4 regions of the Pseudomonas savastanoi genome follow, and region 2 is predicted to be linked to each of the others. Evidence: predicted binding sites of a transcription regulator. Region 2 holds the regulator's gene; each other region holds the start of a gene.
What was found. Region 2 encodes FliA, which starts transcription of late flagellar genes. Its sites were predicted from a motif close to CTAAAGTTTNNNNNNNNNNNGCCGNTAA; they were not measured.

Region 1 (6,067 bases), 640 kb from region 2:
GCGCGGTGACGATGTTTTTACGGGTCACCGGCAGCTCGCTGCCTTCATTGTCGACGAAGGTTGTTTCCTGCAGTTCGGCGGTATCGCCTTCACCGACAAAGGTGAAGCCAAGAAACTCGAGGGCTTCGCGGTCGACATTAAGGTTGGAACGCGGGGTGCGCAACGGCAGGCTGACGCTCTGGCCATCCTTGCTGATGGTGTAGACCTCGGCTTCCTTGCGGGCACGCGTTGTCTTGCTCTTGGCGGTAGTGGGGTTGCTGATCGCCTGATGCGTCTGGTTCAGCACCTTGAGCGCCAAGCCGTAGACCAGTTCCTGAAATGCCGGGTCATTCTTGTAGCTGGACAGAATACGGCTGATCGGGAACTGCGTGCCAAGATCGGCCAGTGCTGCGCTGTCTGCCGCTTCGGCATCCTTGAGGCGTTTCAGTTGGCCCATCAGTTCGTAGGCTTTGTCGTCATCGTGCTCATCCTGCGCCAGACGAATGGCGGCACGCAGCTCACGGATTTCTTCGCTTTCCTTGGCGGTCTGGAACGCATCAAGCACCATCTCGCTGATGGTCTTGGCCTGCGGCACGTGCTGGGAAAGACCAATTGCGCTTTCGTATTCCAGCTTGGAGGAGGTCAGGGCTTCGTTGGTCTGGGAATCAGGCATTGAATTTCACTATTTCAGGTTTGAGGCATTTCAGGTTTGAGGCGCGAAAGGCTCAGGGCGTTTCGGGGGGCGTAATTTAGTGGAGCAACGCGAGGATGTCACGGACCATTAGCCAGGAGGTCCAGTCAGCACCTCGGCTTTAACCGAAGACAAGCAAGAAGTGAAGGCACTGGCCAGACCCGCTATCAGGGTACGAAAGATGCATAGAGCGTTCAAAAGTCAATTTGATGACGCACCCATGAAGCATGTTTACCGTTCCTCGGTCAGGCTCGCGCCTTCCATGCTCACCAAAGCACTGATTGGCTTTATTGCCCTGGTGTGTGTATCGCTGGTTTTGGCTACAGCCTGGCAGATGAACCAGTCCAGGCGTGAGCGTGTCGCTACCGCCACAATTACGGTTTCAAACATCGTTCTTGCTGCCGAGCAGCAAGCTCAGGATACGGTACGACAGGCTGATAATACGTTGCGTGATCTGGTGGAACGCGTGGAGCACGATGGGGTAGAAGGGCCTCAGCAAGCTCGACTGGCGAAGCGAATGGCTCAGGACGTGTTGAACGTCAACGGCATTCAGGGGCTTTTTATCTACGATGCCCAAGGCAACTGGGTCGCCAACTCTTTTTCTCAAGGTATACAGGTAAAAAACAACAGCGACCGCGCGTACTTCGTCTATCACCGCGACAACGCCGACGAGTCCATCCACATCGGTTCCATCATTGAGAGCCGCAGCACGGGAGACCGGGTCATCCCGATCAGCCGACGTATCAATACTGCGGATGGCACATTTGCAGGTGTGGCTCTGGCGACTGTGCCCGTTGCCTATTTTCAATCATTCTTCAAACGCATGGATGTGGACGACAAGGGCGTTATTTTCCTCGCGCTGAACAATGGCGACCTGCTGGCTCGACGACCGACGCTGGCAGCATTGATGACCACCAATATCGCCAAAGGTGATCTGTTCACTCGCTATTTGCCATACAGCGACAGCGGCACCGCTGTGTTCAAGTCTGTAGTGGATGGCGTGGAAAGAATTTATGCCTATCGGCGGGTGTCCGGATTGCCCATCGTCGCCGCCGCTGGTGTGTCCTACGAGCATGTATTCGCCCCTTGGTGGGCTTATGCATATCGATCCATGGCGCTGGTCGGCATGATCAGTTTGACCCTGGTTTTACTCGGCATCTTGTTATACAGGCAAATCCGGCACCTGATCACTGCGGAAAATGAGTTGAGTATCGCCAGAGCCGACCTCGAGATCATCGCCAGGACCGACAGTTTGACGCATCTGGCCAATCGGCGTTGTTTCGACGCTACCTTTCAACTGGAGTGGGAACGAGCTTCCCGAGATAACTCATCCATCGCCCTTATTTTGTTGGATATTGACTGGTTCAAACAATACAACGACTGCTACGGCCATCTGCGGGGCGACGACTGCCTAAGCCAGGTAGCGGGGCTTATCGGAAGCGGTATCAAGCGGCCTGGCGACCTGGCCGCACGATATGGCGGAGAAGAGTTTGTGATTCTGTTGCCTGGCACAGATTTAACGGGTGCTTTAAGCGTTGCCGAAGAGGTCAGGTTATCCATTGAAAACGCACTGATAGAGCACTCCGCCAGCCCGCTGGGGAACGTAACAATCAGCTCGGGCGTGGTGGCGATCAACGCACTCGAGAAGGAGGGTTACACAGCGGCCCTGAGGGAAGCAGATCGACTTCTTTACTGCGCCAAAACCAGAGGTCGCAACTGCGTCGAGGGGCGGTCGATGGCCCATTCCACACGAAAGCAGTTCATAGGCCAGCCCGTTCTGGATTCAGGCCACTGCTGAGTTGAGGTCTTGTAAAGTCGTGACCGCTTTCTACCATCCAAAGGGCCTTTCGACGACGAGCTTAAAGTTTCCAGATTTGGGTCGATAGCCTTTTTAATATGTCAGCCATCATTGAAAAGCAGGAATCTCGCATGCGCCTCCGAAACCTCAATTTAGCTCCACGAGCTACCTTGTTTTTCGCGTCAATCATCGTATTGGTATTCGTGCTGGGGGTATTTGCAGTCCTGCAAATGGGCAAGCTCAGAGACGCCGAGAAAGACGTCGAACTCAATTGGATGGCCAGCATCCGCCAAACGTCGTTGATGAACACCACGACCCTTCGCCTGAGGCTCGAAACGCAGCGAGGCCTTGCTGACCCTCAATCCATTCAAAAGAATATTGAAAGCTTCGCTGGCTACCGTAAGGCATTCACCGAAGCGGTGGCGAACTATGAGCCCCTCATCGCCGATGAAAAGGAGCGCTCGCTTTATATTCCGGTAAAAAACAGTGCCGATGCCTATTCCAAGCAACTGGATATTCTTGAGCCATTGATGAGACAGGGTGATATCGCGGCTGCGGTCAGCCTGGTGAGTACCAGCATCCGTCCAATGACGAACACGATGGAGGTGCAGATCAAAGACCTCACCAACTTTAACAACGAAGGCGCTGCACGGGCCGGGCAAACTGCGACGGATCTCTATGAAAACGGCCTGTGGCTTGTTGTAGGCCTTATAGCGGGTGTCGTTATCTTGACGGTCGGTTTGGCATTACTGCTGACGAAAAGTATTACCTCCCCGATTAACGACGCGCTGTCTGTCGCTGAGCGCATCGCGGCCAGTGACCTCTCCAAGGAGGTCTTGGTAAGCGGGACTGATGAAGCGGGGAGACTGTTGAAAGCGCTCGCGCAGATGCAGGCAAACCTGCGAAACACCATCATGCAGATATCCGATTCCTCTAATCAGTTGGCGTCTGCGTCTGAAGAGATGACGGCGGTTACCGAGGAGTCGAGTCGCGGCCTTGTTTCCCAGAACGATGAAGTCAATCAGGCAGCAACAGCGGTCACAGAAATGAGCGCTGCTGTTGATGAGGTCGCTCGTAATGCCGAGTCAGCTTCCGAAGAGTCAAAACGTACCCAAGGCTATACCGAGGTAGGTTTGGCGCGGGTGGCTCAGACGTTAAAGTCAATTGAAAAGCTGAACGGTAACGTTGAAAACACGAGCGAGCAGATTCAAGGGTTGTCAGACCGTGCTCAGAGCATCACCAAGGTTGTCGAGGTAATCAGGGCCATTGCAGAGCAAACCAACCTGTTGGCGTTGAACGCCGCCATCGAAGCCGCACGGGCGGGCGAGCAAGGCCGTGGATTTGCGGTGGTGGCTGACGAAGTAAGGGCTTTAGCCCATCGCACCCAGGTGTCTACTCAAGAAATCGAGCAGATGATTGCTGCCATCCAGAGCGATTCTGACCTGGCCGTGAAGGCGATGAATACGAGCAGAGACCTTGCGACCGAATCACTTGGCGTTGCCCAGGAGGCCAGTACCTCGCTGGATCAAATATCAACGGCCATCATTCAAATCAATGAACGCAACCTCATGATCGCGACCGCTTCTGAAGAACAGTCTCACGTCGCTCGAGAGGTGGACCGAAATCTGGTCAGCATTCGTGAGCTTGCGACACAGAGTGCTGCGGGAGCCGCGCAAACCGCGAGTGCGTGCGGTGAAATGTCGAAGCTGGCGGTTAATCTGAATCAGTTGGTTAATCGGTTTGTTGTGTGAGAACGGTTTTGGGGGCTGTATCCAGTTCCGGCATGAACGTCTTGAGGCGTGGGTCTTCCACCGCAGGGCTTGATTGCTTGATCAAGTTACAGCCGCCCGTGTGTGCAGTGAGGTAAAGCATGCCCTCAGATGTGCCCCCAATGTAGAAATCCACTGGAGGTGGATGGAGCTCTATGGTTTGTGGAAACGCAGAAATGATCAGCTGAACGGCCTGCCTGCCGACCCCTACAGAATATCGGGATCGCCGAAGAACATTTTGACTGGGTCCTAGCGCAGTATTTTCAGGTCGGAAAAACTAAACTATGCCCCCAGTTGTGCCCCACGTAGCGCGGGATATACGGGCGATCGAGATTTACGATCTCTAAGGCAAGCAATGCGCCCAGCCAAGAAACACCTGCTTGCGCACCACCGCGAACTCAAAAAACGCATCAGCGAGAACACCCCCAACGCAGCTTTGAAGCGAATGGATTACGAGAGTCTTATAACTGGCTACGGCATCCGCGGAACCATTTCGATAGAACTGAAAGAGATCGGCTACCCCAAGATCTGGGTAGATGCGCAGTTGTTCCCATGCTGATCCGAATAAGGTGGGTTCGGCCTATAACCATGCCAAATATCTTGAGGACGAAGAAGGCCAAGTCAATCTAGTCGTCAAGCTCTGTCCGGGGGTGATGTCGCCGAGGTCGCGATACAGTGAGCATGAGGAAAACCATAGTCATGCGTGGTCGTCCCTGGTTTTAACGGGTTGTGCGAAAACGTCGGCAAGCGCACACCGAGGACGGCGCACTAAAGCCTATCAAATGGTGTGACAGAGGAAGCGGCATGGACACACGTATCCAGCCCTCTACATAAATTGATTGCTCGACATCAAATCACCGTACTGGAAGTGCCTCCCAGTGGATTAATATGGATGCTATCTGGAACAGGCGCACGCAGTTTCGATGTTGGAAGGAGATTTCTGGTCGCAACTTGGCTCCTGGCCTTATCGGCAGCCAACGTATGTCCGCCCGAGATGCGAAAATAGACTGATCGCCCAATGAAGGGCTCGTTCGGCGGAAATTGTCCGCCAGGGACATGACGATGGACAGTAAGACAGAAGCAGCAACGCCCGACTCGACCATGGATGCATCGATTTTCCAGAGCACGCTCCCCAACGCCGAGAAGCTTGAGCAGGCGCGTACACAGTTGCTTGACCTCTCAGCGCGAAATCGACTCCTTAATATGCCGCGATCGAGCCGTACCTCGGCGATAGCGATCGTTGATGAGAAGACATCCGAGGTCTATCGCCTCCTCGTTCGGGAGGGAAAGGCGTTTACCTTCCTGGCCGGCAAGGCGGCGACTGATGAGTCCGATGACGATTCGGCAGCCGACGACACAAAGCCGGCCATTGAGTCCGATGAAATCGACCAGCTTGCCCAACCCGACGACAGCGTCGACGAGAGGGGCGTACTCACCCGTCACAGCGACACAAGGCTCCAGACTCGGCTCACGGGCACGGGTCTGCAAAAACACCTGCTCGAGCTGTACCTGAATTCAAAGACGCTCGAAGAAGAACAGGGCGTGAACGTCCTCTTTGCCTCCCTTGGCGCTCTCAAGTGGATCGATCCGAACAATGCAGCGAACGTCCGCCATGCTCCCCTGATCCTGATTCCCGTCGAGTTGAACCGCGGAACGGCGGGCGAGAAATTCCGACTCAAGGCTCGCGCTGAAGATGTCGCATCTAACCTGTCGTTGGAAGCATACCTCGACCGCATTCACAAGCTTCGTATGCCCGCCTTCGAAGCCAGCGATAGCTTCGATATCGATTCCTATTTTACGGATGTTGCGGCTGCGGTGGCGGACAAGCCC
Region 2 (6,067 bases):
TTGATCGACAACGAAGCCGATGCGCTGGGTGCCGACCGTCAGGATCACGACGTGCCCTTCTCGCTGCTCTTCATGAGCCGCCGAACTGACCAGCCATCGCTTGAGGTAGAACAGCGGCAAGGCCTTGTCACGTACGATCACCACTTCCTGACCGTCAACCACGTTGGTAGTGGACAGATTCAGGTGGAAGATTTCGTTGACGTTGACCAACGGGAAGGCAAAAGCCTGGTTGCCCAGCATCACCATCAGGGTCGGCATGATCGCCAGGGTCAGCGGGACCTTGATGACGATCTTCGAACCCTGGCCCTTGGTCGAGTAGATGTTGATCGAGCCGTTGAGCTGGGAGATCTTGGTTTTAACCACGTCCATGCCCACACCGCGACCCGATACATCGGAAATCTCGGTCTTGGTCGAGAAGCCCGGTGCGAAGATAAGGTTGTAGCAATCGGTGTCACTCAAACGATCGGCTGCGTCCTTGTCCATGACACCGCGCTTGACCGCAATGGAGCGCAGCACGTTAGGGTCCATGCCCTTGCCGTCATCGGAAATCGACAGCAGGATATGGTCGCCCTCCTGCTCTGCCGAAAGGATGACCCGACCACCACGAGACTTGCCCGTGGCTTCGCGCTCTTCCGGCGTTTCGATACCGTGGTCGACCGCGTTGCGCACCAAGTGGACCAGCGGGTCGGCAAGCGCCTCTACGAGGTTCTTGTCGAGGTCGGTCTCTTCACCGACCAGCTCCAAGTTGATCTCTTTCTTGAGCTGGCGAGCCAGGTCACGAACCAGACGCGGGAAGCGGCCAAAGACTTTCTTGATTGGCTGCATGCGGGTTTTCATCACCGCAGTCTGCAGGTCGGCGGTGACCACATCCAGGTTGGAAACCGCTTTGGACATGGCTTCATCGCCGCTGTTGAGACCCAGACGCACCAGGCGGTTACGTACCAGCACCAGTTCGCCGACCATGTTCATGATCTCGTCCAGTCGGGCGGTATCCACACGAACCGTGGTTTCGGCTTCAGTCGCAACCGGCTTTTCACCGGTGGGCGCTGGAGCACGTGCAGGCGCTGGAGCAGGCTTGGCGGGCTCAGCCTTCGCAGCAGGTGCAGGCGCCGCAGCGGGCTTGGCAGCCGGTGGCGGAGCAGCAGCTACGGCGGCTGCCGGAGCAGGTGCCTTGGCAACGACCGCATCAGGCTCGAACTTGCCTTTGCCATGCAGTTCGTCGAGCAGATTTTCGAATTCGTGATCGGTAATTTCGTCCGATGCCGCTGCAGCAGAAGGTGCCTTGGCAGCAACGGCCGCAGGTGCAGCAGCCGCCTGAGCGGCTATGGCGCCGTCAAACGAGCCTTTGCCATGCAGTTGATCAAGCAAGGCTTCGAATTCGTCGTCGGTGATTTCATCGCCGGCAGGCGCTGCACCACTGCTCTGTGCCGCAGGCGCAGGGGCTGGAGCGGCTACAGCATCGGCCGCAAACTTGCCCTTGCCATGCAACTGATCAAGCAGGGATTCAAATTCCTGATCGGTAATTTCATCGCCAGCTGGCGCGACCGCAGGTGCCGAAGCCGGTGCCGCTGATGGTGCCGCAGACACCGGACTGGCGCCGTGCAGCGAATCGAGCAGCTGCTCGAATTCATCATCGGTGATGTCATCGCCGGCCGCTTGCTCGGCAACCGCAGCCGGAGCGGCGGCTTCAACCACCGGCTCGGGCTCAGGCTCGGGCGCTGCGACTTCGTCGGCAGATTGTGGCTCGGCCAATCGCGACAGCGCAGCCAGCAGTTCTGGCGTCGCCGCAGTTACGTCAGTCCGTTCACGTACCTGACCGAACATGCTGTTGACGGTGTCCAGAGCTTCCAGGACCACATCCATCAGTTCGGAATCAACGCGACGTTCACCCTTGCGAAGGATGTCGAACACGTTTTCGGCGATGTGGCAGCACTCCACCAGCTCATGGAGCTGGAGGAAGCCGGCGCCCCCTTTTACAGTGTGAAAACCGCGAAAAATTGCATTGAGCAGATCAGCATCATCCGGTCGGCTTTCCAGCTCGACCAATTGCTCTGACAACTGCTCCAGAATTTCGCCGGCCTCTACCAGAAAATCCTGAAGGATTTCTTCATCGGCGCCGAAGCTCATGGGGTGCTCCCTAAAATTAACCGTCAACAGATCTTAGAAGCCGAGGCTCGATAGCAGATCGTCTACATCATCCTGTCCGGATACGACGTCTTCACGTTTATCGGCATGAATCTGCGGACCTTCACCCTTGGCGAGATGTTTTTTAGGATCTTTTTCAGCAAGGATGGATTCTTCGTCATGTTCGATGCCTGCGAAGCGATCGACATGGCTGGCCATGAGCACCAGTTTGAGCAGATTGCTCTCGACTTCCGTAACCAGTTGCGTCACGCGCTTGATAACCTGCCCCGTAAGGTCCTGGTAATCCTGGGCAAGCAGAATATCGTTGAGATGCCCGGAAACCCTATCGGCCTCCTGCTCGGTACGCGTCAGAAAACCATCTACCCGCTTGGCCAGCTCACGAAATTCTTCAGCACCGATTTCGCGGCGCATGAAACGACCCCAGTCGTCACTCAATGCCTTGGCATCGGAGCTCAGACCGCTCATGAGCGGTGTGCTTTCCTCGACCAGGTCCATAGTACGGTTGGCCGCATTCTCGGTCAGCCTCACCACATACGACAGGCGTTCGGTTGCGTCGGTGATCTGCGACACTTCCTCGGCTTGAGGCATGTGCGGATCAATATGAAAGTTGACGATTGCACTGTGCAGCTCACGAGTCAGCTTGCCCACTTCCTGATAAAGGCCGCGGTCGCGTGTCTGGTTGAGTTCATGGATCAGCTGCACAGCGTCACCGAAGCGGCCCTTTTCAAGGCTGGTGACGAGTTCCTGCGCGTGTCTCTTTAAGGTCGACTCAAAGTCGGCCATCGAATCATTGTTATCCATAGCGCCCTCGCGGCATGCATCAGCTATTGACGCGTTCAAAGATCTTTTCGATCTTCTCTTTAAGCGCTTGAGCCGTGAATGGCTTGACTACATAACCGTTCACCCCGGCCTGGGCAGCTTCAATGATCTGCTCACGCTTCGCTTCGGCAGTAACCATCAGTACAGGAAGGCTCTTGAGACGCTCGTCCGCACGGACCTGACGCAACAAGTCGATACCGGTCATGCCAGGCATGTTCCAGTCCGTCACCAGAAAGTCAAAGGCACCGCTCTGCAGCATCGGCAATGCGGTCAGACCGTCATCCGCTTCAGATGTGTTGGTAAACCCCAGATCACGCAAAAGGTTCTTGATGATCCGCCGCATCGTTGAGAAGTCATCAACGATGAGGATTTTCATGTTCTTGTCCAATTCGACCTCCAAGCAGTCTTTAACGCGTTCAGCACCTGAACACGCTGTTCACTCAATACTGGCACAGCACACCCCCAGCTATACGAAACGACGACGGGCTTGGCACAACGACAGTCAAGACTGCGACTAAAGCCCATCGAGACATTGCCCGACAGGCCCTTGCCTCGTCCATCCTGCTACCACGTAACGCTTTGCACAGCCGGCATGCAGACAGCGCACGACAAACGTCGCGCACTGCCGTCAACGCGCTCGCCACTCCCCCAAACGCCCCCGCAAACGAGCTGCGCACTGGCTGTGTAACTGACTGACCCGCGATTCGCTGACCCCAAGAACCTCTCCGATTTCCTTGAGGTTCAGCTCTTCGTCGTAGTACAGCGCCAACACCAGACGCTCACGCTCTGGCAAATTGGCAATTGCATCGGCCAACGCTGCCTGGAAGCGCTCGTCTTCCAGGTCGCGCGACGGCTCAAGCGAACCGCTTGCGCCATCCTCATGCAGCCCTTCGTGATCGCCGTCCTGAAGCAGGTCGTCGAAACTGAAGAGGCGGCTGCCCAAGGTGTCATTCAAAATCCCGTAATAATCATCAAGACTCAACTGGAGTTCGGCCGCAACCTCGTGATCTTTAGCGTCACGGCCGGTTTTAGCTTCAATTGCACGAATTGCGTCACTGACCATGCGGGTATTGCGGTGCACCGAGCGTGGTGCCCAGTCGCCCTTGCGCACTTCATCCAGCATCGCACCACGAATGCGAATGCCGGCGTAGGTCTCGAAACTCGCACCTTTGGTTGAATCATATTTGGTGGAGACTTCAAGCAGACCGATCATGCCGGCCTGGATCAGATCCTCGACCTGCACGCTGGCCGGCAAGCGCGCCAGCAGATGATAAGCGATACGCTTGACCAATGGCGCATAACGCTCGATCAACTCGTATTGCGAATTACGGGAAGCCTTGCTGTACATCTGGTAGCCGCTCGCAGTCATTGCACAGGCCCTGCACTGGTCTGGTGAACGAGTCGCTCAACGAAGAACTCGAGATGACCCCGCGGATTGGCTGGCAACGGCCAGGTATCAACCTTCTGGGCAATGGCCTTGAACGCCAGCGCACATTTGGATCGCGGGAATGCTTCGTAAACGGCGCGCTGTTTCTGTACGGCCTTGCGCACGCACTCGTCGTACGGCACGGCACCTACATACTGCAGCGCAACATCAAGAAAACGGTCAGTCACTTTGGTGAGTTTGGCGAACAGATTGCGCCCTTCCTGCGGGCTCTGCGCCATGTTGGCCAGCACCCGGAAGCGGTTCATGCCGTAGTCGCGGTTGAGCAGTTTGATCAGGGCGTAAGCATCGGTAATCGACGTGGGCTCGTCGCATACCACCAGCAACACTTCCTGAGCGGCGCGCACGAAGCTGACCACCGATTCGCCGATACCGGCAGCCGTGTCGATCACCAGCACATCAAGGTTGTCGCCAATCTCGCTGAACGCCTGGATCAGACCCGCATGCTGGGCCGGGGACAGATGCACCATGCTCTGGGTGCCAGAGGCGGCAGGCACGATACGTACCCCGCCCGGCCCCTGCAACAGAACGTCGCGCAACTCGCAACGGCCCTCTATCACATCGGCAAGCGTACGTTTAGGCGTCAGCCCAAGCAGAACGTCGACATTGGCCAGACCCAGATCGGCGTCCAGCAGCATGACGCGACGGCCAAGCTCGGCAAGGGCCAGTGAAAGATTCACTGACACGTTAGTCTTACCGACGCCACCTTTGCCACCGGTCACCGCGATAACCTGTACGGGATGCATGCTGCCCATGTTATTTCTTTACCTTGTCTTGCGTAGACCGAAACCACATCGAGGGCTGCACGTTCGCAAATGAACACCGCATGGCAGACCGTTGACGCAGGGACATTCCAATAATATCCATCACTTAACCCACTCTCTTGCCAGGGGTGTGATAGAGGTCAGCAAACATATCAGCCATTGCTTCCTCGCTCGGCTCATCCTGCATCTGCACACTCACCGCACGGCTCACCAGTTGATGACGACGCGGGGTGTGCAGGTCGTCAGGAATACGGGGTCCGTCCGTGAGGTAGGCCACAGGTAATTCATGACTGATCGCCAGGCTCAGGACTTCGCCGAGGCTGGCTGTTTCATCAAGCTTGGTCAGAATGCATCCGGCCAGGCCACAACGTTTGTAACTGTGATAGGCAGCGGTCAGCACCTGCTTCTGGCTGGTGGTCGCCAGTACCAGGTAGTTACGCGACTTGATGCCACGCCCTGCCAGGCTTTCCAGCTGCATGCGCAGCGCAGGATCGCTGGCTTGCAGCCCGGCGGTGTCGATCAGCACCACGCGCTTGCGCAGCAGCGGCTCCAGCGCCTGAACCAGCGACTGGCCAGGATCGACATGGGTGACCGGCACGTTGAGGATGCGCCCAAGGGTCTTGAGCTGCTCCTGTGCGCCGATGCGGAAACTGTCCATGCTCACCAGAGCGATATTCTGCGGACCGTACTTCAACACGTAACGTGCCGCCAGTTTGGCCAGCGTGGTGGTCTTGCCCATACCGGCAGGCCCGACCATGGCGATGACACCACCCTCTTCGAGCGGCTCGATGTCCGGCACGGCAATCATGCGCGCCAAATGGGCCAGCAGCATGCGCCAGGCCTGACGAGGCTCGTCAATCTCCGGGATCATCGACAGCAGATCGCGCGACAGCGG
Region 3 (6,067 bases), 1.5 Mb from region 2:
CAATCAACTGAACAACCATCAAAAACTGCGCGTTCATAGGCAAGCCACTATTCAGGTGGGACGGATAAACCAAGTCTCGCAGTGGGCATTGGATCCGCACACTATCAAGACGAAACGGGTGGACTCGGAAAGTAACGCATCAATAAAGCTTCTGACCTAAACAGGGTCAGGGCATTCTCACGCCGACGTACTCACCAGCGCGAACACGGCAATGTGCCAGTGAACTAACGCGTCGAAAATACTCCCTTACATTTGATATTACTGTAGGGAAGCGATGTGACAGATTGAGGACATTAACGCACGAAACACCGGCATGGTTAATATGATCAGGCAACTAACAATATGACGCGCAGCATGTAGTGAACAGCGTCGAACATAAACTTTTTTTTAAAATTGTAGGCGTGCGTGTCGATTACCCACTTATGTCGAAAAGATGACCGTCCACTTTATATTCTTTGAGTCCCGAAAGCATGCCGAGCCAAGCCGTCGCACAAGAACTGCCACGCGAATTCCTGCCGCCCGACGACCACTACAAAAAAGCCCGAGAGCTAACGCTCCCAGGCCTCTGAACACCCAACAAACCCCTTATCGTCAGCTCACTTTAAAGCGTCCCACCAGCCCCTGCTGCTGCTCAGCAAGCCTGGCCAGTTCACGACTCGTGACTGCTGTCTGCTCGGCACCTGCACTCACCTGAATGACCAGCGCGTTGATGTCATTCACGTTGCGGTGGATTTCTTCGGCCACCAGGCTTTGCTCTTCGGCAGCAGATGCAACCTGGATGTTGCGGTCACTGATGGTCGCGATGCCTTCGGCGATTTCTTCCAGCAGTTCGCCAGCGCGTACGACGTTGCTGGCGCCCTCTTGCGCCTTGCCCAGGGTTTCCTGCATGGACGCGGCAGCACGTTCGGAGCCGGACTGCAGGTTGGCGATCATGTTCTGGATGCTGACCGTGGAGTCCTGAGTCTTTTTGGCCAGGTTGCGCACTTCGTCGGCCACCACGGCAAAGCCGCGACCTTGTTCGCCCGCACGCGCTGCTTCGATGGCTGCGTTGAGGGCCAGCAGGTTGGTCTGGTCGGCGACGCCTCGGATGACATCGAGCACCGAGGAAATGGCGTTGCTCTCGCCCTTGAGCTCGTCAATGATTCGTGAAGTCTCTTCAGCCTGGACCGAGAGCCCTTGAATCAGGCCGATGGTGTTGTCGATCTCGGTCTTGCCCTGCACGGTACTGTTATTGACGCGCTGCGACATCTCGGCCGCGTCGGTGGTGCTGCGCGCAACGTCCTTGACGGTGGCGCTCATCTCGCTGATGGCTGTGGCGACCTGATCGGTGCCCAGGCGCTGCTGCGCGACGTTCTGGCTGGTCTGCAACGCCACCGCAGAAGACTGCTCGGCGGCGGTGGCGACCTGTGAGGTAGCGCTGCCGATTTCGCGGATGACCTCGCTGATCTGTTGCGCCATGTTGTCCAGATTGCGTGATATCTCGCCGAACTCGTCTTTACCGGTGTAACGGGTTCTGGCGGTCAGGTCGCGGGTGGATAGCGCAACCAGCGTGCGGTTCACGTCGACCACTGCAACCTTGATATTGCGGATGATCACCGACGCCAGCCACAACACTACGATCAGCATCACGATGACAGTGGCAACCGCTATGTAAAGGCTGCTTTGAGCGGCGCTGCGTGCATCGGTGGCCAGGCCTACGACAGTCTGACCCAATTCCGCTTCAACCCTGGCCATCAGGTCTATGCGGTTGGTGGAAAGGTTGAACCAGTCTTCGGGCTTGATGTTGAGCGGGTCGCCCAGGGGTGTATCGAAACCCAGACGTTGCAGGCGGGCAACTTCAAGTGATCCTGGTTGTTGCAGAACATCATTCAGCCTGGTTTTGAATGCTTCCGGGGACCAGCGCTGGAAGGCTTCGAAGTAACCGGAGAACTCTCCAAGGTTACGACTGAAGCGTGATAACAGCGCTGCGTCGAAGCGATTCTGGTTGAAAGCCAGGCCCAACAACACCCGTTCGCGACCCGCGCGCTCTTTCATATCCACGAACTGATTGAGCGAACTCAAGGCGCGCAGTATTTGCGGGTCTTCAATGCTCGCTTCCATCGAATAAGTAAACCCGATGAGCGTTTTGATGATGTCAGTGAAACGCGTGCCGGATTCAGTATTGTTGATTGCCAGCGCATCGACTTTGAGGCGTAACGCGATCAGGTCATCCAGCGCGCGGTTTACTTTTTCCGGCCCGGGAATTCCCTCCGTCGATTGCGCACGCATCTCGCCCATCGCCTGGTCGGTTTCCTGACGAAATGATTTCAATTTGTCTTGCATGGACTTGCCGCCACTGCCCAGGAACACGCCACTGGCACCGCGCTCGCGCTGGATGGTGGTGACGACGTTGCTGAGCTTCTGTGCGGCACTGGTGGCCGTCACTGCGCGCCTCATATCGCTGAGGTTCTCGCTTTTATCAGCGACGAAAATACCTGCGAAGGCAAGAAAGCCCAGCAGGGGAAACATTAAAATAAGCAGCAGTTTCATACTCAAAGGAGCATTTCTAAGCATTGCAGACCTCATGACGTGCAGACGTTCTATAAAGACGATCCGAGGCCTAACGTTCTGTATTTTTCGACGTTTTTTAATAGCCAGAGATGATTCGGTAATTAGCCTGCCTTAGCCGGTCTTGCTTCCGTCCCATTGTTTCGGCTGAGGGCAGCCGAGCTTTACCAAACTATTTATCTTGACAATTCACACCACAAGATTAATGAAGACGAGTATTCGAAAATGCGCGGGAAGTTTGGATCCACAAGAAGTGCAATTAACATTAACGGCAATAAACCAAGATGCAAAACATAACGCCAGACAACGTGGTCACCTATAAATGAGATGACCACAGTGTCTGGCGAGAGGAAGGCGGTTTTTCTGATTCCGCCTGTCACGTTGCCCGGATTATTAGCGCAAGTTGGTCTTGGCCAGTTCCAGCACTTCACTGCCGCGCCCGCTCATGATCGCGCGCATCATGTACAGGCTGAAGCCTTTGGCCTGTGCCAGTTTGATTTTCGGCGGGATGCCCAGCTCCTGCTTGGCAGTGACCACGTCGATCAGCACCGGGCCTGGATGATCGAACGCCTTGCGCAACGCTGCAGGCAGCTCTTCGGCGTTCTCCACGCGCAGGCCGAGAATGCCTGCGCCCAAGGCGATACCGGCGAAGTTGGTTTCATGCAGGTCGGTGCCGTGCGGCACATAGCCGCTGGCTTTCATTTCCATGTCGACAAAGCCCAGCGAGCTGTTGTTGAACACCACCATTTTGATCGGCAGGTTCAGTTGGCGGATGCTCAGCAGGTCGCCCAGCAGCATCGACAGACCGCCATCGCCACACAACGCCACCACCTGACGATCAGGGTGCTCGGCCTTCGCGCCCAGAGCCTGAGGCAAGGCGTTGGCCATCGAACCGTGGTTGAACGAGCCCAGCAGACTGCGTTTGCCGTTCATGTGCAGGTAGCGCGCAGCCCACAGCGTTGGCGTGCCGACATCGACGGTAAAGATCGCATCAGCGTCCGCTTGCTCGTCGACCAATCGAGTGAGGTACTGCGGGTGAATAGGCGTACCGTCTGGCGTAGGCGTGGCCAGTTCGTCCAGCTCTTCGCGGGCCTTGGCGTAGTGCTTGAGGGCCTTGTCGAGGAAGCGGCGGTCGGCGTGCGGCTTGAGTTTCGGCTGCAATGCGTCGAGGGTTTCCCGCACCCCGCCGACCAGACCGAGCGCCACAGGCGTACGGCGACCCAACTGCGTAGGGTCGAGGTCGATCTGGATGATGTTGGCCTTTTCCGGGTAGAAATTCCGATATGGGAAGCTGCTGCCGAGAATCACCAGCGTGTCGCAGGACAGCATGGCGTGGTAGCCGGAGCTGAAACCAATCAGACCGGTCATGCCGACGTCGAACGGGTTGTCGTACTCAACGTGCTGCTTGCCGCGCAAGGCATGGACAATGGGAGCGCCCAGCGTGTCGGCCAGTGCGAGGATCTGCTCGTGAGCACCCGCACAGCCTGCACCGCACAGCAAGGTCACGGCTTTCGAGTCGTTGAGCATGTCGGCCATCGACTGCAAGTCGTTGTCCGCTGGGACGACAGTGGGCGGCGTGGCCTCGATCCATTTCGCAGCTACATCAGGGGATTCGCTGAGCGCCACATCGCCGGGCAAGACGATAACGGCCACACCTTTCTGGCTGATCGCCGCGCGCATGGCACGCTCCAGCACACGCGGGAATTGCTCGGGGTTGCTGACCAGTTCGACGAAGTGGCTGCATTCCTTGAACAGCTCCTGCGGGTGAGTTTCCTGAAAGTAATCCAGGCCGATTTCCGAGGAAGGAATGTGCGCAGCAATCGCCAGCACCGGCACGCGGTTGCGATGGCAGTCGTACAGGCCGTTGATCAGGTGCAGGTTGCCCGGTCCGCAGCTGCCTGCGCAGACCGCCAGCTTGCCGCTGGATGCCGCCTGGGCACCGGCGGCGAAGGCTGCGACTTCTTCATGACGGGTGTGCATCCAGCGAATCGAATCGGTACGTTCCAGGCTGTCGGTCAGGCCGTTGAGGCTGTCACCGGACACCCCCCAGATGTGGGAAACACCTGCCGCTGCGAGGGTTTGCGCAAGATGGTCGGCGATGGTCTTGGACATTAGGGGTTCCTTGTCGAGGCAATAATGAATTCGGTAAAACGCGCGCAGCGCTCTGCCACGCCTATTGTGGTCGACCCGATGAATTCTCGACAGTTCAGAAAACCTGAGCCCTGTTCAGGGCTCGGTCAGACAGTTTGCCTTGGCAAACAATTCAGGCGTGCGGGTTGCCCGGCGCCTTGGCAGGGACTGCGTATTGCGGTTTGAGCTTGCCCTCGCTGTCGAGCAGCCAGGCATCGAGAATTTCCCGGACCACAGGGCCCGCGACTCGACCGCCCGCTTCGCCGTTCTCGATGGTCACCGACACCACGATCTTCGGATGATCGGCCGGCGCGAAGCCGACGAACAAGGCGTTGTCACGGTTACGCTCCAGCGTCTTCAGACGGTTGTAACGCTCACCCTGCTTGATCGCCACCACCTGCGCCGTACCGCTTTTGCCGGCGATACGGTACTGCGCGCCCTTTGCGGCATCGCGCGCAATGCCGCGCGGGTCGTGCATGACCATCTGCATGCCGGTGTTGACCTGATTCCATTCGTTGGGATCGCGCAGCACGATGTTTGGCATCGGGTGCTCATCAAGCGGCACGTCGTGGCCTACTTCCATCGCCAGGTGCGGCCGATGCCAGACGCCTTTGCTGGCAATCAGTGACGTTGCCTGAGCCAGTTGCAATGGCGTGACCTGCATATAGCCCTGGCCGATACCGAGAATCACCGTTTCGCCCGGGAACCACGCCTGGCGGCGTGTAGCGCGCTTCCATTCGCGGGACGGCATCAGCCCGGCCGATTCCTCGAACATGTCCAGCGAGACCTTTTGGCCGATGCCGAACATGGTCATGTAGTCGTGCAGGCGGTCGATGCCGAGCTTGTGCGCGACGGTGTAGAAGTAGGTGTCATTAGACCGCATGATCGCCGTGTCCATGTCCACCCAGCCATCGCCGCTGTGGTTCCAGTTGCGGTATTTGTGGTCAAAGTCCGGCAGCTGGAAGTAACCGGGGTCGAAGACCTTGGTCGAGGCCGTGACCACACCGCTGTCGAGACCGGCAATCGCCACTTCCGGCTTGACCGTCGAGCCCGGTGCGTAAAGGCCACGCAGCACCCGGTTGAACAGCGGCCGGTCAATGGAATCGCGCAGCGCAGCGTACTGCTTGAAGCTGATGCCGGTGACGAACAGGTTGGGGTCGAAGCTTGGTTTGCTGACCATCGCCAGCACTTCGCCGGTTTCCGGGTCCAGCGCAACCACCGAACCACGTCGATCACCCAGAGCGTTTTCCGCTGCGGCCTGCAAATGCGCGTCCAGCGTGAGGGTGATGTTCTTGCCCGGCACCGGGTCAGTGTGTTTGAGCACCCGCAGCACGCGGCCCTGGGCGTTGGTTTCGACCTCTTCGTAGCCTACGTGGCCGTGCAGCTCGGA
Region 4 (6,067 bases), 110 kb from region 2:
AAGAGATTCTTGGCCAGCAACATGATCTGTTGATCGGTGCCGAGCAGGAAGACTCCGACAAGTATCGCGGCAAGACCTACCGCAACACGGCTCAAAACGGCTTCAATATCTTTTCGCCGGTGTATGGCAGCCTGGCCGAGCCCAGTGTGGTCAGCGCGGCGAACAGCAACCTGAGCAATCAACTGACCTCATCTTCCCTGTACCTCAAGGATAACTGGCACCTGAATGACCGCTGGATTCTGGTCTTGGGTGGTCGCTATCAGCATTATGACCAGTACATCAAACAAGGCCTTGGTGCTAGCCGCAACACTAACCTGGACAAAAATGACGATATATTCCTGCCGATGGCGGGCGTGGTATTCAAGGTCAATGAAGACCTGTCGCTGTACGGCAACTACAGCCGCTCCTTCGTTCCCAATGAGGCCGTCAACGATGACGGCACCACCTTCGACCCGGAAGAAGGCCGTAGTTACGAAGTCGGGGCCAAATATGCACTGGCACCGGAACTCAACTTCAACCTCGCCGTGTTTGACATCGAGAAGAAAAATGTCGTGACCACCGTTACTACCGGCGTCAGCGAGGCGGCTGGCAAAGTGGGCTCACAGGGCGTGGAGCTGGACGTGACAGGCCGCATCGCCGAGCGCTGGGACATGATCGGAACTTATGCCTACACACATACCGAAGTGCTCGATGACCCCAAAAACGAGGGCAATCGTCTGAGTCAGGCACCCAAGCACACTGCCAGCCTGTACCTCACCCACCATCTGCAAGTCCCGTCCGGTCTGGGCGAATGGCATGCCGGTGGTGGCGCGCGCTATGTCGGTGATCGGGCGGGTGACAACGCAAACACGTTCTACATGAGCAGCTACACCGTGGCTGATGCGTTCCTGCGCTGGGATGTGCCGATGGCCGGTTATAAAACCCGCCTGCAATTGAACGTGGATAACCTGTTCGACAAGCAGTACTACCCCTCCAGCACCGACAGCCAGTTGCAGGTCAACGTTGGCGAGCCGCGCACCGCGCGCCTAAGCGCCAGCGTCACCTTTTAAGTAGTTGCAACGGGGCAGGCCTGAAAAGGCCTCCCCACGCCCAACCAAAAGGACGAATCAGGACTTCATCCGGTAAAAACTGATCAGCGTTTCATTGTCTTGAATGTATTCGGTCTTGCCAATGAAGGCGCTCTTTTCCAGCCATTCATTAGGCCCAAGGGAAACCTTGAAGCGCGGCGTGCACGTGCATTGGTAATGGCCGTCACTGATCGGCCAGACCCCGTTCTGCAATTCCTGCTGACCCACTTCGTCCATGAGCAGGACACCCCGGCTTTCAACGCTGATCAATTCACCCAATTGCGTGACCAGGGTGAAACAAGTGTCCACAAAGGCAAGCTCGGATGACAATTCAACCTGCATACAGCTACCGCCAGCCAGCACCGAGCCACTGAAATATTCGGCATGGAACTCACCGCCCAGAATCCTGCTGTTGCTACGCAGTCCATCGCTGCATATGCCCATAAGCACAGGAACGTCGGTCTTCAGAATGACGGTCAGCACTTTCTCAAGCTGAGGCGCCACTGCTGCATTACCACGAAAAGAGCGTTTGACGGGTTTCTTGAAATCGATGACGTTCATGGACCTGTTCACTCCATCGTTGAATCAATTCGGGCAATGGATGGCTGGGTCCAGCCATCGGATTTGCAAAATATAGAGCGCCTCGATCCGTCGGCATTTATCTGCGCTGTCTTTTCCAGTAAGCTCCTTGGAACCGGCTGAAATCGTACCGAACGGTTCAGTTCCAGTCTAGAGAATTTTGCATTTACTGTACTACCCGGTTCACTAAGGGATTGAGGATATAAATGAAGGTGCGTACTGAAGCACGCCGCGAAGCCATCATCGATGCCGCAGCAAGCGTCTTCCTTGAAATGGGCTACGAACGTGCGTCGATGAATGAAGTCACCAAACGGATGGGCGGCTCCAAAGCAACGATCTACAGTTACTTCCCCTCCAAGGAGGAACTGTTCATCGCCGTGGTCAACAGGGTTGCAACCGCTCATCTTGCCGAGGCCGTTTCAGAACTGGCGATCTCTGTCGACAAGGACCCCGATACAGAATTAGACCTGCGAACGTTGTTCACGCGCTTCGGCGAGCGAATGCTCATGGTACTCATCAATGATGACAGCGCGTTGGCGGTGTACCGCATGGTAGTAGCCGAATCCGGGCACTCCGACATCGGTACTATGTTCTATGACTCAGGCCCCAGGGAGTTCCTGCAGACAGTGACGACGCTGATGAATGCGGCCATGCAACGTGGCCAGCTACGTACCACTGACCCACATATCGCAGCGCTGCAACTCACCTCGCTGCTGACCGCGGAAACCGACATTCGCCTTTATCAGCAAGCACCCGCACGCTTGAGCGTCGAGCAGATTCAGAGCATGGTCAAACGAGCAGTCGATACCTTCATGCTGGGCATGGAAAAGCGCTGATTCACCGGGCTGCGGCAGGCAGCCTTTTTAAATGCTGTTTAAAATGTAAAACCGCCGGTGCACGACATGTTTGCTTACGATTTATCCGGATAACCTGATCCAGACCTTGATTCCAGATTCGTGCCGCACGTAAAGAAATCCCGAAGGCAGGCGATAGCCTATTGCCCACTTCGGAGAAGTAATAATGATCCTGCGAAAACTCAATCTTGCACCGCGTTCGGCTTTATGTTTCGGTATTTTCTGCCTGATGATCGTTGCACTGGGCCTGCTGGCCCTGCGTCAGGCAGCACTTCTCAACACTGCAGAAAAATTCATCGAAACCAACGTGCTGCCCAGCGTAAAACTGCTCGGTTCCCTGGACAGGGAGTTTGTGAGCATCAGGGGCAACAATGCCCGACTTCGTAACCCCCTTGAGCCGCAGGATCGCAGGACCAAGGCACTTAGCGACATTCAACAATCCCGCTCATTGATCGCCAGTCTTTCGGACTCCCTCAGCAAACTGATCGTTACCCCTCAAGGGCGTCAGACGTTCGACGAGCTGGTCAAAGCCAATGTCGACTATCAAAAAGCCCAGGATCGCTACCTGGCCGCTGTTGCAGCGGGCGATCTGGAAGGGGCAGTTGCCATTTCCAATGGCGACATGAAAAGTGCGGCGGATCAGGTCGAAAACACGCAGAAAAAACTCATCGGCATCAACGACAGCAAAGCGCAAAAAGCGGGTGATCAAGCCGAATCTGCTTATCAGCAAACCTTGTGGATGGTGAGTATTTTCATCGCGGTCGGCGTGATTGCTACCCTTCTGCTGGCCTGGATGTATACCCGCAGCCTGACCCAGCCAATCGGTGAGTCGCTGAACATTGCGCAACGCATCGCGGCCAATGACCTGAGCAAAGACATTCCGCAAGACGGCAGTGATGAAGCGGCCAGACTGATCGCCGCACTGGCGTTGATGCAATCCAACCTGCGCAGTGCCCTGACCCTGATCGGCGACTCTTCCACCCAACTGGCCGCCACTTCCGAAGAAATGCACGCTGTCACCGAAGATGCGTCGCGCACCATTCAGCGCCAGAGCAACGAGATCGAGATGGCAGCTACGGCCGTCAACCAGATGAGCGCGGCGGTAGAGGAAGTCGCCAGCAACGCTGCATCAGCATCGGAAGTGACGTCTCAATCGAGCACCGCAGCCATGGCCGGACGTGCGCAGGTCGATGAGACGGTCACGGCGATCAACCTGATGGTCTCCAAAGTGCAGATCACCTCAACCGAGGTGCAGGGCCTGGCGGTCATGGCAACGGACATCAGCAAGGTGCTGGATGTGATCCGCGCCATCGCCGAACAAACCAACCTGCTGGCACTCAACGCTGCGATCGAGGCAGCCCGTGCAGGCGAAGCCGGGCGAGGTTTTGCCGTGGTCGCGGACGAGGTACGGGCATTGGCGCACCGTACCCAGCAATCGACCCGCGAAATCGAACAGATGGTCGGCTCGATCCAGACCGGCACCGGTAACGCTGTTACATCCATGGAGCAGACCAGCGTTCAGGCACACAAGACTCTGGAGATGGCCAATGGTGCCGGCAAGGCGCTGCTCGAAATTACCGAATCCATCAGCCAGATCAACGAACGCAATCTGATGATCGCTACCGCTGCCGAAGAGCAGGCCCAGGTCGCTCGTGAGGTCGACAGGAGCCTGGTCAGCATTCGTGACCTGTCCAGTCAGACCTCCGAGGGTTCCAATCAGACCGCCATCGCCACTGCCGAGTTGTCGACGCTGGCGTCAGGCCTGAACCGTCTCACCAAACAGTTCCGCGTTTAAGCGCTATCGCCGGGAAGCGCGCTTCCCGGCATCTCCCCTTGTCGAATGGCCTGCCCTGATCTAAGTTGTACGACGACAGATGAATTAGTCATCTGCGCGGGCTTCGCTCACATTCAATAATGACAAGAAAAGGGATGAACATGAAAAAGCTGACACTGCTAATGGCGTTTCTGTGCCTGTTTACCGGTTACGCCGCAGCGGCAACTTCAGACGAGACTGATGTTGCCGAGGCGGTAGACAAGCTCACGCAAGCCATGTGGCACAAGGACATAAAGCAACTCAATGCGCTGACCGCCGACAACCTCACGTATGGACACTCCAGCGGCAACATTCAGGACAAGAAAGCGTTCATCGCAGACATCGAAACCGGCAAGAGCGCCTTTAACGACCTGAAGATGCTCAATCAGAAAATCATCCTTTCCGGCGACACCGCTCTGGTGCGCAATCATTTCTCGGCACAGGCAGTGAACAGCGGCAAGGTTGTGCCGACCGAAATCGAGAACTTCCAGATCTGGCAAAAGCAGAACGGCCAATGGCTGCTCATCGGCCGTCAGGCATTCCGCTTTTAACGCATCGGTTCAAGGCCGCGGCAGGCGCTACTGCTGCGTGCCGAACATAGCCGTCCAGTAAATCCCTGCGTCACTTTTCGGGTCCATCGCGTAGGCTGCTCCCAGCTCGCGGAAATCAGGGCTCATCAGGTTGGCGCAGTGGCCCGGGCTCAACAGCCAGCCGTCCACTACTTTGCGCGCACTGTCCTGGCCTGCGGCAATGTTCTCACCGACCTGCAGGCCTATATAGCCAGCAAGCTCGGCCCGATCGCCAGGCGTGCGGCCGTCGCGATCCTTGTGGTCAAAGAAGTTCTGATTGGCCATTGCCTGCGAATGACGTTGTGCGGCAGTGCCCAGAACGAGGTTCCAGACCAGTGGCGTGGTAGCAGCGAAGGATTGCGTACCGCACTGGCGCGCCTGGGTACGGGCGTTATTGACCATTTCCAGAATCTTTTGCCCTTCTGCCTGCCAATCGCCAAGACGCGAAGCCACCAGCGAGCGTGCCAGGACAATGCGCCAGTCTCGCCCTTGCCGGCTAACCCCGATGTCGACGAATTGCGGGTCCAGCACTACCCGGCAAAAACTCTCCAGCACCGCTTTAAGTGCCGAGTCAGCGTCATTGGGGCCGGACAGACTGATCGCTTGCACGGTAACCATTGGATAGGAGGCACGCGTCAGCGCCTGTTGCAGATCCAGATTGCCACTGGCGGGCAGCACCAGACGTGCATCGCTGGTCAGTGGCGGCAGTTCCATGGATACCTGCTCGCCACAGCGTTGTGCCTGACCGCGATAGGCGTTGATGGATTCGACCAGTTGCGTTTCATCGCTGGCCAGCGCAGCACTGGAAAAGATTCCAGAGCACAGCAGCGCCATAAATGATAACCATACTCTCGGGAGCGACAGGCGCAGGGTGTTGAAAATGACAGGCATGAAAAGTCTCTCTCGGGCTGAGTCCGCCTATGATGCGCGAAATGACCCGGTCGGGCGCAACGCCTTTTTCATGCCAGTGCGGAATTTAGCCACCGAAAAGGCAAAGACGTGCGCCAGACAGTACCGTGTTGAAACAACTCAAAGCTTGAAGTTGGCGACCAGCGAATTGAACGAGGTGGCCAGTCGCGACAGTTCCTGGCTCGAAGCGCTGGTCTGGTTGGCACCTGCGGCGCTCTGGGTCGAAAGGTCCTGAATGTTGATCAGGTTGCGGTCCACCTCGCGGGCGACCTGGGC

Region 1: a site for FliA is predicted at 2,529-2,556, ahead of KP808_RS13855 (methyl-accepting chemotaxis protein). Genes of this name have one in related genera too.
Region 3: a site for FliA is predicted at 2,688-2,715, ahead of KP808_RS10880 (methyl-accepting chemotaxis protein). Genes of this name have one in related genera too.
Region 4: a site for FliA is predicted at 2,682-2,709, ahead of KP808_RS16170 (methyl-accepting chemotaxis protein). Genes of this name have one in related genera too.

Annotation. Positions count from the first base shown of each region.
Region 1 covers NZ_CP076652.1:3,326,566-3,332,632, reverse strand. The annotation lists gene KP808_RS13865 (hypothetical protein) at 1-652, opposite strand, end outside; gene KP808_RS13860 (diguanylate cyclase) at 891-2,468, shown strand; gene KP808_RS13855 (methyl-accepting chemotaxis protein) at 2,663-4,219, shown strand; partial or broken gene KP808_RS13850 (hypothetical protein) at 4,599-4,842, shown strand; gene KP808_RS13845 (DUF3320 domain-containing protein) at 5,300-6,067, shown strand, end outside.
Region 2 covers NZ_CP076652.1:3,963,286-3,969,352, forward strand. The annotation lists gene KP808_RS16685 (chemotaxis protein CheA) at 1-2,127, opposite strand, end outside; gene KP808_RS16690 (protein phosphatase CheZ) at 2,161-2,946, opposite strand; gene KP808_RS16695 (chemotaxis response regulator CheY) at 2,966-3,340, opposite strand; gene fliA (RNA polymerase sigma factor FliA) at 3,593-4,333, opposite strand; gene fleN (flagellar synthesis regulator FleN) at 4,330-5,163, opposite strand; gene flhF (flagellar biosynthesis protein FlhF) at 5,279-6,067, opposite strand, start outside.
Region 3 covers NZ_CP076652.1:2,500,427-2,506,493, reverse strand. The annotation lists gene KP808_RS10880 (methyl-accepting chemotaxis protein) at 592-2,508, opposite strand; gene poxB (ubiquinone-dependent pyruvate dehydrogenase) at 2,941-4,659, opposite strand; gene mrdA (penicillin-binding protein 2) at 4,811-6,067, opposite strand, start outside.
Region 4 covers NZ_CP076652.1:3,853,672-3,859,738, forward strand. The annotation lists gene KP808_RS16155 (TonB-dependent siderophore receptor) at 1-1,049, shown strand, start outside; gene KP808_RS16160 (DUF3237 domain-containing protein) at 1,107-1,628, opposite strand; gene KP808_RS16165 (TetR/AcrR family transcriptional regulator) at 1,853-2,482, shown strand; gene KP808_RS16170 (methyl-accepting chemotaxis protein) at 2,730-4,295, shown strand; gene KP808_RS16175 (nuclear transport factor 2 family protein) at 4,436-4,864, shown strand; gene KP808_RS16180 (CAP domain-containing protein) at 4,892-5,773, opposite strand; gene KP808_RS26225 (methyl-accepting chemotaxis protein) at 5,912-6,067, opposite strand, start outside.